DNA from 2 places in the Ancylobacter terrae genome. Region 1 is predicted to be linked to the other one. Evidence: riboswitches for the same ligand, from Rfam matches in the RefSeq annotation. Region 1 holds a riboswitch; the other holds the start of a gene.
The links. Region 1 has a riboswitch for thiamine pyrophosphate ahead of ACEUEL_RS13585 (ABC transporter substrate-binding protein). Riboswitches for the same ligand answer to the same signal wherever they lie in the genome.
Positions count from the first base shown of each region.

Region 1 (4,702 bases):
CGATGGTCGAGGCGAACAGCCCGCCCATCGCCGCGATGGCGAGGGCGGAATGGGTGTTCTCGGGCAGGGTGGTGACGAGATCCAGCGTCGAGCCGAAGGTGAGGCCGATGGTGGCGGCGAGCGCCAGGATCGGGGCGAAGATGCCGCCGGCGACGCCGGTCGAATAGCTCGCCATGGTCATCACGAAGCGCAGCAGCACGATCAGCGCCAGCGCGCCGAGCGCCGGGCTCGCCTTGGTGAGCTGCACCGCCAGCACCTCGCCGCCCTGCGTCGCCTCCGGCCGCACGAAGATCAGCACGCCCACGATCAGGCCGACCAGCGCCGGGAAGATGTAGAAGGAGGTGGCCATGCCGAGGCGGCGCACATGGTCGAGCGACCAGATCAGCGTGCGGTTGAACAGCGTGCCCACCGCGCCGAGGAGGGCGCCGAGCACGACGAAGGCCGGCAGCATGGCGAGCGGCAGCGCGTCCACGTCGAGCAGCATGTAGGGCACGTTGCCGGTCAGCTGCTGCGTGACGATGGCGCTCACCAGCGAGGCCAGCACCACCGCGACATAGGTGCGCGCGCTGTAGGGGAACTGCCGCCGCGTCTCCTCGATCACGAACAGCACCGCGGCGAGCGGCGCGTTGAAGGCGGCGGCGAGGCCGGCCGCCCCGCCGGCCGCGAGCAGGCCGCGCATGTCCTCGCCGTCCCAGCGCATGACGTCCGACACCGCCTTGGCGATCGAGGCGCCGATATGGATGGTCGGCCCCTCGCGCCCCAGCACCATGCCCGAGCCCAGCGACAGCAGGCCGCTGACGAACTTCACCGGCAGCACGAGGCGCCAGCGCACCACGCGCAGCCCCTCCATGGCGCCCTCGATCTCCGGCACGCCCGAGCCGCCCGCCTCCGGCGCGAAGCGGCGCACCAGCCAGAGCGAGGCGACGGCCATGCTCGCCCCGATCAGCGCGGAAGCCGCGTAGAGGGGCATTCCGGTCAGGCCGAGCGGGCCGGTGAGCTGCGCCGGCCAGAACCCGCTCAGCCAGACCACGCCGAGATGGAAGGCGACGCCGGCGAGCCCGACCAGCGCGCCGAGCACCACCGCGGCGGCGTGATAGACCCCGTTCCCCATGCGTCCCTCCCCAAGCGTCCCCCGCCGCTTGGGTAGCATCGCGGCGCCGGGCCCGGAAGTCGTGATTGCTGCGCTGCGGCGGATGACGGCGGTGTGGCGGCTGCCGGCGGGACGACGGGGAGGGAGGTTTCCGCCGCCCGCGATGACGTTGGGGGACCTTCAGGCGTCCGTCATCCCGGACGAGGCCGCCGGCCTCGATCCGGGACCGCTCGCCCCGTCATCCCGGCCGGTCCCGGCCTGTCTCAGGGCTGCGGCACGGCGGCGGGCAGCACCGGCGCGTAGGCCGAGACCGGCAGGGTCGTCTCGATCAGCCCGTGCTCCTTCATGAATGCGCCGAAGCGCTCGTAGCGGCCGGCGTCGAGCGCCGCCGGGGCGTGGGCGAAGCGGCGCAGCGTGTCGGTCCAGGCGGTGCGGTTCAGCTCGTCGTCGAGCGAGGGATTGGCCTTCACGAACACGCCCCACGCCTCCTGCGGGTGGTTGAGCACGTAGAGCGTCGCGCTCTCGACCGCCGCGAGGAAGCGCGGCAGCCGCGGATCGGCCACGAGGTCCTTGCGGGTGATGTAGATCAGCTCGTCGAAGGCTGGCACGCCGTGCTCCTCGGGGAAGAAGGCGGTGCCCTCCTTGCCCTCGAGCTTGAGCTGGGTGAGTTCGAAATTGCGATAGGCGCCGATGACCGCATCGACCTTGCCGGCGGCGAGCGCCGGGGTGAGGGCGAAATTGACGTTGACCAGGGTGACGTCGGACGGCGTCAGCCCGGCGCTCTTCAGCATGGTGCCGAGCAGCGCGTCCTCGAAGCCGGCCACCGAGAAGCCGATCGTCTTGCCCTTCAGGTCCGTGAGCGTCTTCACCGGCCCGTCCTTCAGCGCCACCAGCGCGGTGAGCGGCGTCGAGACCAGCGTGCCGAAGCGCACCAGCGGCAGGCCCTCCTTGACGCTGAGATAGAGGCTCGGCTGGTAGCTCACCGCCACCTCCGCCTGCCCGGCGGCGACGAGGCGCGGCGGCGCGGCGGGATCGGAGGGCGGCACCAGCGTTACGTCGAGGCCGACGGCGTCGAAGAAGCCCTTCTCCTTGGCCACGATCAGCGGCGCATGGTCGGGGTTCACGTACCAGTCGAGCAGCACGGTGAGCTTGTCGGCAGCGGCGGCCGGCGTGAGGGCCAGCGCCAGCGCGAGGCCGGCACCGGCGAGGGTCTTCAGCAGGGTGTTCGTCATCATGGATCTCCCGACACTGTGGAGATCCGGCGCATGAGCTTCTGGGGGATCATCCGGCGGCGGCCCGGATACCTCGATCCATCGGCCCCGCCTTCGCTCCGTCCCTTCGCCGGCATGACCCGGATCAGGTTCAAAGGGTCTGGCGGCTGCCATCTCAGCCCCTTGAACCCTGAACGGTTCGCGGGACACCCCTCGGACATCGGGGAGGCTAGCACCGCTGGCATGCCACGGCAACCGGCGCGGGCCTACCGCCCGACCGTCTCCGGCGCCCACGGCACCAGGCGCGCCATCAGCCGGTCGACCAGCGCGTAGAGGATCAGCGCCACGGCGACGAGGATGGTGAGCGCGGCGAACACCATGTCGGTCTGCATCCGGGCGTTGGCCTGCAGCATGAGGAAGCCGAGCCCGCCCGCCGAGCCGACCCATTCCCCGACGATCGCCCCGATCGGCGCCACCGCGGCGGCGACGCGCAGCCCGGTCGCAAGGCCGGGCAGGGCGGCGGGAATGCGGATGAAGCGCAACAGCCCGCTTTCGCTGGCGCCGTAGAGCCGGGCGAGGTCGACGAGCCCCTGGTCGGCCCGGGCGAGCCCGTCATGGAAGGCCGAGGCGACGGGGAAGAAGATGATCAGGCTCGCCATCACCACCTTGGAGGCGAGGCCGAAGCCGAACCAGATCACCAGCAGCGGCGCCACCGCGAAGACGGGCAGCGCCTGCGCCACCAGCAGCGTCGGCCGCAGCATCCGCCGCGCGGCGGGCGAATAGGCCATGGCGAGGGCGCAGGCGACCCCCAGCACGACGCCGCAGGCGAGGCCCGCCAGCATCTCGCCCAGCGTGATCAGCGCGTTCTGCGCCAGCACCTGCCTGTTGGCGATGAGCGCGCCGGCGATCCGGACCGGTCCCGGCAGGATATAGGCGGGCACGGCGAGGGCGCGCACGGCGAGTTCCCACGCGGCCAGCGGCAGCAGGGCGAGCAGCAGCGAACGGCCGAAGGAAATCATCGCGCATCCGAAGCCGTCCGGATCGACGGCACCTCTCTGGTGGACAATATATATCGACGGACGGCAAGCTTGACCCCGGTCAAGGCGGCGGTCACGTTCGGCTTATAAAAGGTTCCCCAAGGGAGCCATGCGGAGGAAACGCGATGATCAAGGACATTCTCGTACATCTCAAAGTGGGTGACGGCCCGGATGTGGCCGCCGATTACGCCGTCTCGGTGGCCTCGCGGCTCGGGGCGCATCTGACCGGCGTGGCGGTCAGCTACGAGATCGACATCCCCCATGTCTATACCGAGGCGTTCTCGACCGACTTCATCGAGACCCAGCGCGCCGAGAGCCGGCGCCTCGCCGCCCAGTCGGTGGCGCGCTTCGAGGAATCGCTGCGCGCGGTCGGCATCTCCGGCGAGGTGCGCACCATCGACGGCACGCTGGGCGGTGCCGCCGAGCAGATCGGGCTGATGGCGCGGCTCTACGACCTCATCGTGGTCGGCCAGCCGGACCCCGAGCGGATGGGCTCGGAGGAGGTGGTCGCCGAGGCGGTGCTGTTCGATTCCGGCCGGCCGGTGCTGCTGGTGCCGCTGAAGCAGGCCAAGCCCTTCTCCGCCGAGCGTATCCTGATCGCCTGGGACGGCGGGCGCGCCGCCGCCCGCGCGGTGGCCGAGGCCTGCCCGCTGCTGGAACATGCCAGCCTGGTCGAGGCGGCGGTGGTCGAGGCCGGCAAGGTGAAGAGCGACGAGGTGCCCGGGGCCGACCTCGCCCGCCATCTCGCCCGCCACGGCAAGCAGGTGGAACTGCGCCGGCTGGTGCCGGGCGGCGACGAAGGCATCGTCGACGTGTTCGTCAAGGAGATCGCCGCGCGCAACATCGACCTCATGGTGATGGGCGGCTACGGCCATTCGCGGCTGCGCGAATTCGTGCTCGGCGGCGTGACCCGCGACATGCTGGAGCGCATGCCGGTGCCGCTGTTGATGGCGCACTGACCCGCTCCCGGCCCCGGCGGCCGGGTGCTGCGACGCGGAGGCGGGCTCCGCCCCGCGCGGGGCCGTCGTCTCCGCGTGTGGTGTTCTCCGTGTCAGGTCTTCGCCGCTCCGGGCCATGCCGATCATCCCGCCCCGCCGGACGTGGCGGGGTCGCGACGCGCCGGCGCGACATAGCGCGGCTGGCGCGGCCGCGCCGGGCTGACTATATCTGCGCCTGTCCTTGGGTCAGGCGGATGGCCGCCCCGGCGATGGAGACGAGACGCTGCTCACTTCCCATTCCGCCGCGGGCGGGCAGGCGCACGAGCCCCCGGCGGCCCGGCTTTCCGACATCCTCCTGCTGCTCGCGCGCGACGACAGCCGCGAGCGCATCGCCGTCGCCGATCTCCTCGCCCTGCTGCAGGATCG
Region 1 covers NZ_JBJGXH010000001.1:2,824,927-2,829,628, reverse strand. The annotation lists gene clcA (H(+)/Cl(-) exchange transporter ClcA) at 1-1,111, opposite strand, end outside; gene ACEUEL_RS13585 (ABC transporter substrate-binding protein) at 1,354-2,322, opposite strand; TPP riboswitch at 2,407-2,525, opposite strand; gene ACEUEL_RS13580 (ABC transporter permease) at 2,568-3,320, opposite strand; gene ACEUEL_RS13575 (universal stress protein) at 3,464-4,297, shown strand; gene ACEUEL_RS13570 (exopolysaccharide biosynthesis protein) at 4,518-4,702, shown strand, end outside.

Region 2 (4,702 bases), on a different contig from region 1:
CGCGCCGAAGCTGCGCGCCAAGGGGGCCGGGGACGCGATCGCCCTTCTGCTCGACGACGACGCGGTGCCGGGCACGCGGACGACGGCAACGCTCTCGCGCTGGGGCGCGCGGCGCCTGTTCGAGCGGCTGGAGACGCTCGGCGCGGTGCGCGAACTCACCGGCCGCTCAGCGTTCCGGCTCTACGGGCTGTGAGACATGGCCCGGCGCCCGACCCCCCCGTTGAGCTTCGATGCCGATCTCGCCGCCCTGCCGCCCGCGCTGCGCTGGCGCGAATGGATGGGCCGGGTGGAGGCGGTGATCTTCGCCGCGGCCGAACCTGTTTCCCGCGAGGTGCTGGCGCGGGTGGTCGGCCCTGCCTGCAATCTCGACCTGCTGATCGACGACATCCGCGCCGAGCTGAAGGGCCGGCCCTATGAGCTGGTGGCGGTCGCCGGCGGCTGGCAGCACCGCACCCGCAAGGGCTTCGCCGAGGCGATCCGGGTCGCGACCGGGCAGGGCGGGCGGGATCCGCGGCCGCTGTCGAACGCCGATGCGCTGGTCCTGATGGGCATCGCCTGCCTGCAGCCGATCACCCGGGGCGAACTGGGGCGGTTCTTCGGCCGGGAGGTCAGCCGCGACACCGTCGGCCATCTGCGCCGGCTCGGCTTCATCGCCGCCGGCCCGCGCGCGCCGCAGCCGGGCGCCCCGCACACCTATGTGACGACGAAGGCGTTCCTCACCCATTACGGGCTCGACACGCTGCGCGACCTGCCGGACCTCGAGGCGCTGGAGGATGCCGGCCTGCTCGGCACGGACCGGCTGCTGGCGGGCGATATCCCGCCGGGGCTCCCGGTCGGAGAGGGGGATGACGAGGCCGATCGCGACGGGCTCGACGAGGGCGACGAGGACGGCTGAGCGCCGGGATGGGGCCGCGGGCCATGTGCCGGCCCGCGACCCCGTCGCGCCGTTCCGGGATGCCCCGAAACGATCGGCCGTCAGGCGTCCGGCCCGGGCGCCGGCGTCAGATAGAGCTGGCTGTGCTCGCGGAACTTGGCCGCCATCGCCGCCATCCCCTCCTTCTGCGCCTCGGCGCGGATGTCGTGCGAGATGCGCATCGAGCAGAATTTCGGCCCGCACATCGAGCAGAAATGCGCGACCTTGTGCGCCTCCTTCGGCAGCGTCTCGTCGTGGAAGGCGCGCGCGGTTTCCGGGTCGAGCGACAGGTTGAACTGGTCCTCCCAGCGGAATTCGAACCGCGCGCGCGAGAGCGCGTCGTCGCGGATCCGGGCGGCGGGGTGGCCCTTGGCGAGATCGGCGGCGTGGGCGGCGATCCGGTAGGTGATCACGCCGGTCTTGACGTCGTCGCGGTCGGGCAGGCCGAGATGCTCCTTCGGGGTGACGTAGCAGAGCATCGCCGTGCCGAACCAGCCGATCATCGCCGCGCCGATGCCGGAGGTGATGTGGTCGTAGCCCGGCGCGATGTCGGTGGTGAGCGGACCCAGCGTGTAGAACGGCGCCTCGCCGCAGACGGCCAGCTGCTTGTCCATATTGGCCTTGATCTTGTGCATCGGCACATGGCCGGGCCCTTCGATCATCACCTGGCAGTCTTTCGCCCAGGCGATCTTCGTCAGTTCGCCCAATGTCTCCAGCTCGGCGAACTGGGCGGCGTCATTGGCATCGGCGATCGAGCCGGGCCGCAGCCCGTCGCCCAGCGAGAACGAGACGTCATAGGCGCGGCAAATGTCGCAGATCTCCTCGAAATGCGTGTAGAGGAAGCTTTCGCGGTGATGGGCGAGGCACCACTTCGCCATGATCGAGCCGCCGCGCGAGACGATGCCGGTCACCCGCTCGACGGTGAGCGGGATATGGGCGAGCCGCACGCCGGCATGGATGGTGAAATAGTCGACGCCCTGCTCGGCCTGCTCGACCAGCGTGTCGCGGAACACCTCCCAGCTGAGCTCCTCGGCGATGCCGCCCACCTTCTCCAGCGCCTGATAGAGCGGCACGGTGCCGATCGGCACCGGCGCATTGCGCAGGATCCAGTCGCGGATGGTGTGGATGTTGCGCCCGGTCGAGAGGTCCATCACCGTGTCGGCGCCCCAGCGGATCGCCCACACCATCTTCTCCACCTCCTCGGCCATGGAGGAGGTGACGGCGGAATTGCCGATATTGGCGTTGATCTTGACGAGAAAGTTGCGCCCGATCGCCATCGGCTCGGCTTCCGGGTGGTTGATGTTGGCGGGAATGATCGCCCGCCCGCGCGCCACCTCCTCGCGCACGAAGTCCGGCGTGACGATATCGGGTATCGCCGCGCCGAAGTCCTCGCCGTCGCGGCCGGCGCCGGCGCGCCGCGTCTCGCGGCCGAGATTTTCGCGGATGGCGACGAATTCCATCTCCGGCGTGATGATGCCGGCGCGGGCATAGGCGAGCTGCGTCACCGCCCGTCCGCCGGTCGCCCGAAGCGGCCGGTGGCGTATCGGGAAGGGCGGGGTCGCCCGTTCGGCCGAGACGAAGCCGTTATCCTCCGGCTTCACCGCGCGCCCCGGCCCGGCCGCGACGTCGCCTCGCGCCGCGATCCATGCGGCGCGCAGGCGGGGCAGGCCCGCGTCGATGGCGATGCGGGCGGCCGGATCCGTGTAGGGGCCTGAGGCATCGTAGACGGTCACCGGCGGCTCGCCGGCGCTCGGATGCACGGCGATCTCGCGCATCGGCACGCGGATGTCGGGGTAGAGCTTGCCGGGTCGGAACACCTTGGTCGAGGCCGGCAGCGGGCCGGTGCTCACGGCAGGGGTGGAGGTATCGGTCGTCATGGGTCGAGGCTCCTCGCGAAACGCATGGAGACCCAGCTCTGACAGGAAGATGTTGGGAGGATTCCCCGCGCCATGGGGAATCCGGCCGCGCTCGCGCGACGCACCCGCACCGTCCCTACGCCAGTATGAACTGGATCAGGTTCAACGGGTCACTGCGCCGCAACGGCCCGAAGGCCGCACCCAGCAGTATCTCAGCCCCTTGCCGGGACCCCCCTGGTGAATGCGGCGAGGGTGCCGCCGTGCCGCCGGCCTGTCAATCGGGCGCGCCGCCCCCGGCGCCGGCGAGGGGAGAGCGAGCGGGCAGGTGGGAGCGGAGAGGGGCGCGCCTCGGCCGCGGCGGCTCAGAACAGCCAGAGCCGGTCTTTCGGGAAACCCACCCAATAGCGCTCCTGCGCGGGTGTGGCGGCGGCCCAGGCCCGGACGCGGACCCCCTCGCCGGCCAGCACATATTCCCAGCGCTCGCCGAGATAGAGCGCCGTCTCGACGGTGAGCGGCAGGGTGTTCGCCGCCGGCTCGGTGCCGAGCGCGACACGCTCGATGCGTATGACGGCCTTCACCGCCTCGCCGGGACGGCGGTCCGCCATCACCCGGCCCTCCAGCCGCTGGCCGGCGACCTCGATGACGCCGGTGTCGGCCTCGCGCGCGACGAGGCGGCCGGCGAGGTGGTTGTTGCTGCCCATGAAATCGGCCACCAGCGCCGAATTGGGCTGCTCGTAGACATCCTGCGGGCGGCCCTCCTGCTCCACCTCGCCGCCGCGCAGCAGCATGATGCGGTCGGCCACCGCCATCGCCTCGACCTGGTCGTGGGTGACGTAGAGCGCGCTGATGCGGGTCTGCAGGATCAGCTCGCGGATCCAGGCGCGGGCCTCCTCGCGCAGCTTGGCGTCGAGGTTGGAAAGCGGCTCGTCGAGCAGCAGCACCGAGGGGCGGTAGACCAGCGCGCGGGCGAGCGCGACGCGCTGCTGCTGGCCGCCGGAGAGCTGGTGCGGGTAGCGCGCGCCGAGCGCGGAGAGGCCGAGCCGTTCCAGCACCTCGCCGACCTTGGCCCTGGTCTCCGCCTCGCCCGCCTTGCGCAGCTTCAGGCCGTAGCCGACATTCGCGTCGACGGTCTTGTTCGGCCACAGCGCGTAGGACTGGAACACGAGGCCGAGGCCGCGCTTCTCCGGCGGCAGGGCGATCTGCCGGGCGCCGTCGAACACGACCGTGTCGCCGAGCAGGATACGGCCCGAATCCGGCGTCTCCAGTCCCGCGACCGAGCGCAGTATGGTGGTCTTGCCGCTGCCGGACTGGCCGAGCAGCGCCACCACCTCGCCGGCCTTGAGCGCCAGCGACACGCCCTTGAGGATCTCGACGCCGCCGATCGCCTTGGCGATGGCCTCGACGGTGAGCTCATGCATGCAGGCGCACTCCCAGACGCAGCGCGACGAGCAGGCCGACGCTGATGAGCAGGACATTGATGACCGACAGCGCCGAGATGAGATCCAGCCCGCCGCTGCCGAACAGCGAGATGATCAGCGAGCCGATCACCTCGGTGTTGGGGCCGAGCAAATAGACGCCGGTCGAGTATTCGCGGCAGAAGGTCATGAAGATCAGCAGCCAGCTGCCGAGCAGGCCGTATTTCACCAGCGGCAGCGTCACGTCGCGGTAGACCCGCGCCTGCCCGGCGCCGGCGACGCGGGCGGCCTCCTCCAGCTCCGGCCCAACCTGGTAGAGCGCCGAGGAGATGAGGCGCATGCCATAGGCCAGCCACACCACCGTATAGGCCACCCACAGGCTGACCAGCGTGGCGCGGAACGGGGTGAGGAACGGCACGAACAGGAACAGCCAGAGGAAGGCGAGACCGGCGATGATGCCGGGCAGCGCGCGCGGCGCCATCACCAGATAGTCCAGCACGCCGGTGAGCCGGCTCGGC
Region 2 covers NZ_JBJGXH010000006.1:14,923-19,624, forward strand. The annotation lists gene ACEUEL_RS21785 (DUF1403 family protein) at 1-193, shown strand, start outside; gene scpB (SMC-Scp complex subunit ScpB) at 197-895, shown strand; gene thiC (phosphomethylpyrimidine synthase ThiC) at 976-2,790, opposite strand; TPP riboswitch at 2,885-3,015, opposite strand; gene ACEUEL_RS21800 (ABC transporter ATP-binding protein) at 3,132-4,187, opposite strand; gene ACEUEL_RS21805 (ABC transporter permease) at 4,180-4,702, opposite strand, start outside.
Region 2: linked by a shared signal. The riboswitch ahead of thiC (phosphomethylpyrimidine synthase ThiC) and the one ahead of ACEUEL_RS13585 (ABC transporter substrate-binding protein) in region 1 are both predicted to bind thiamine pyrophosphate.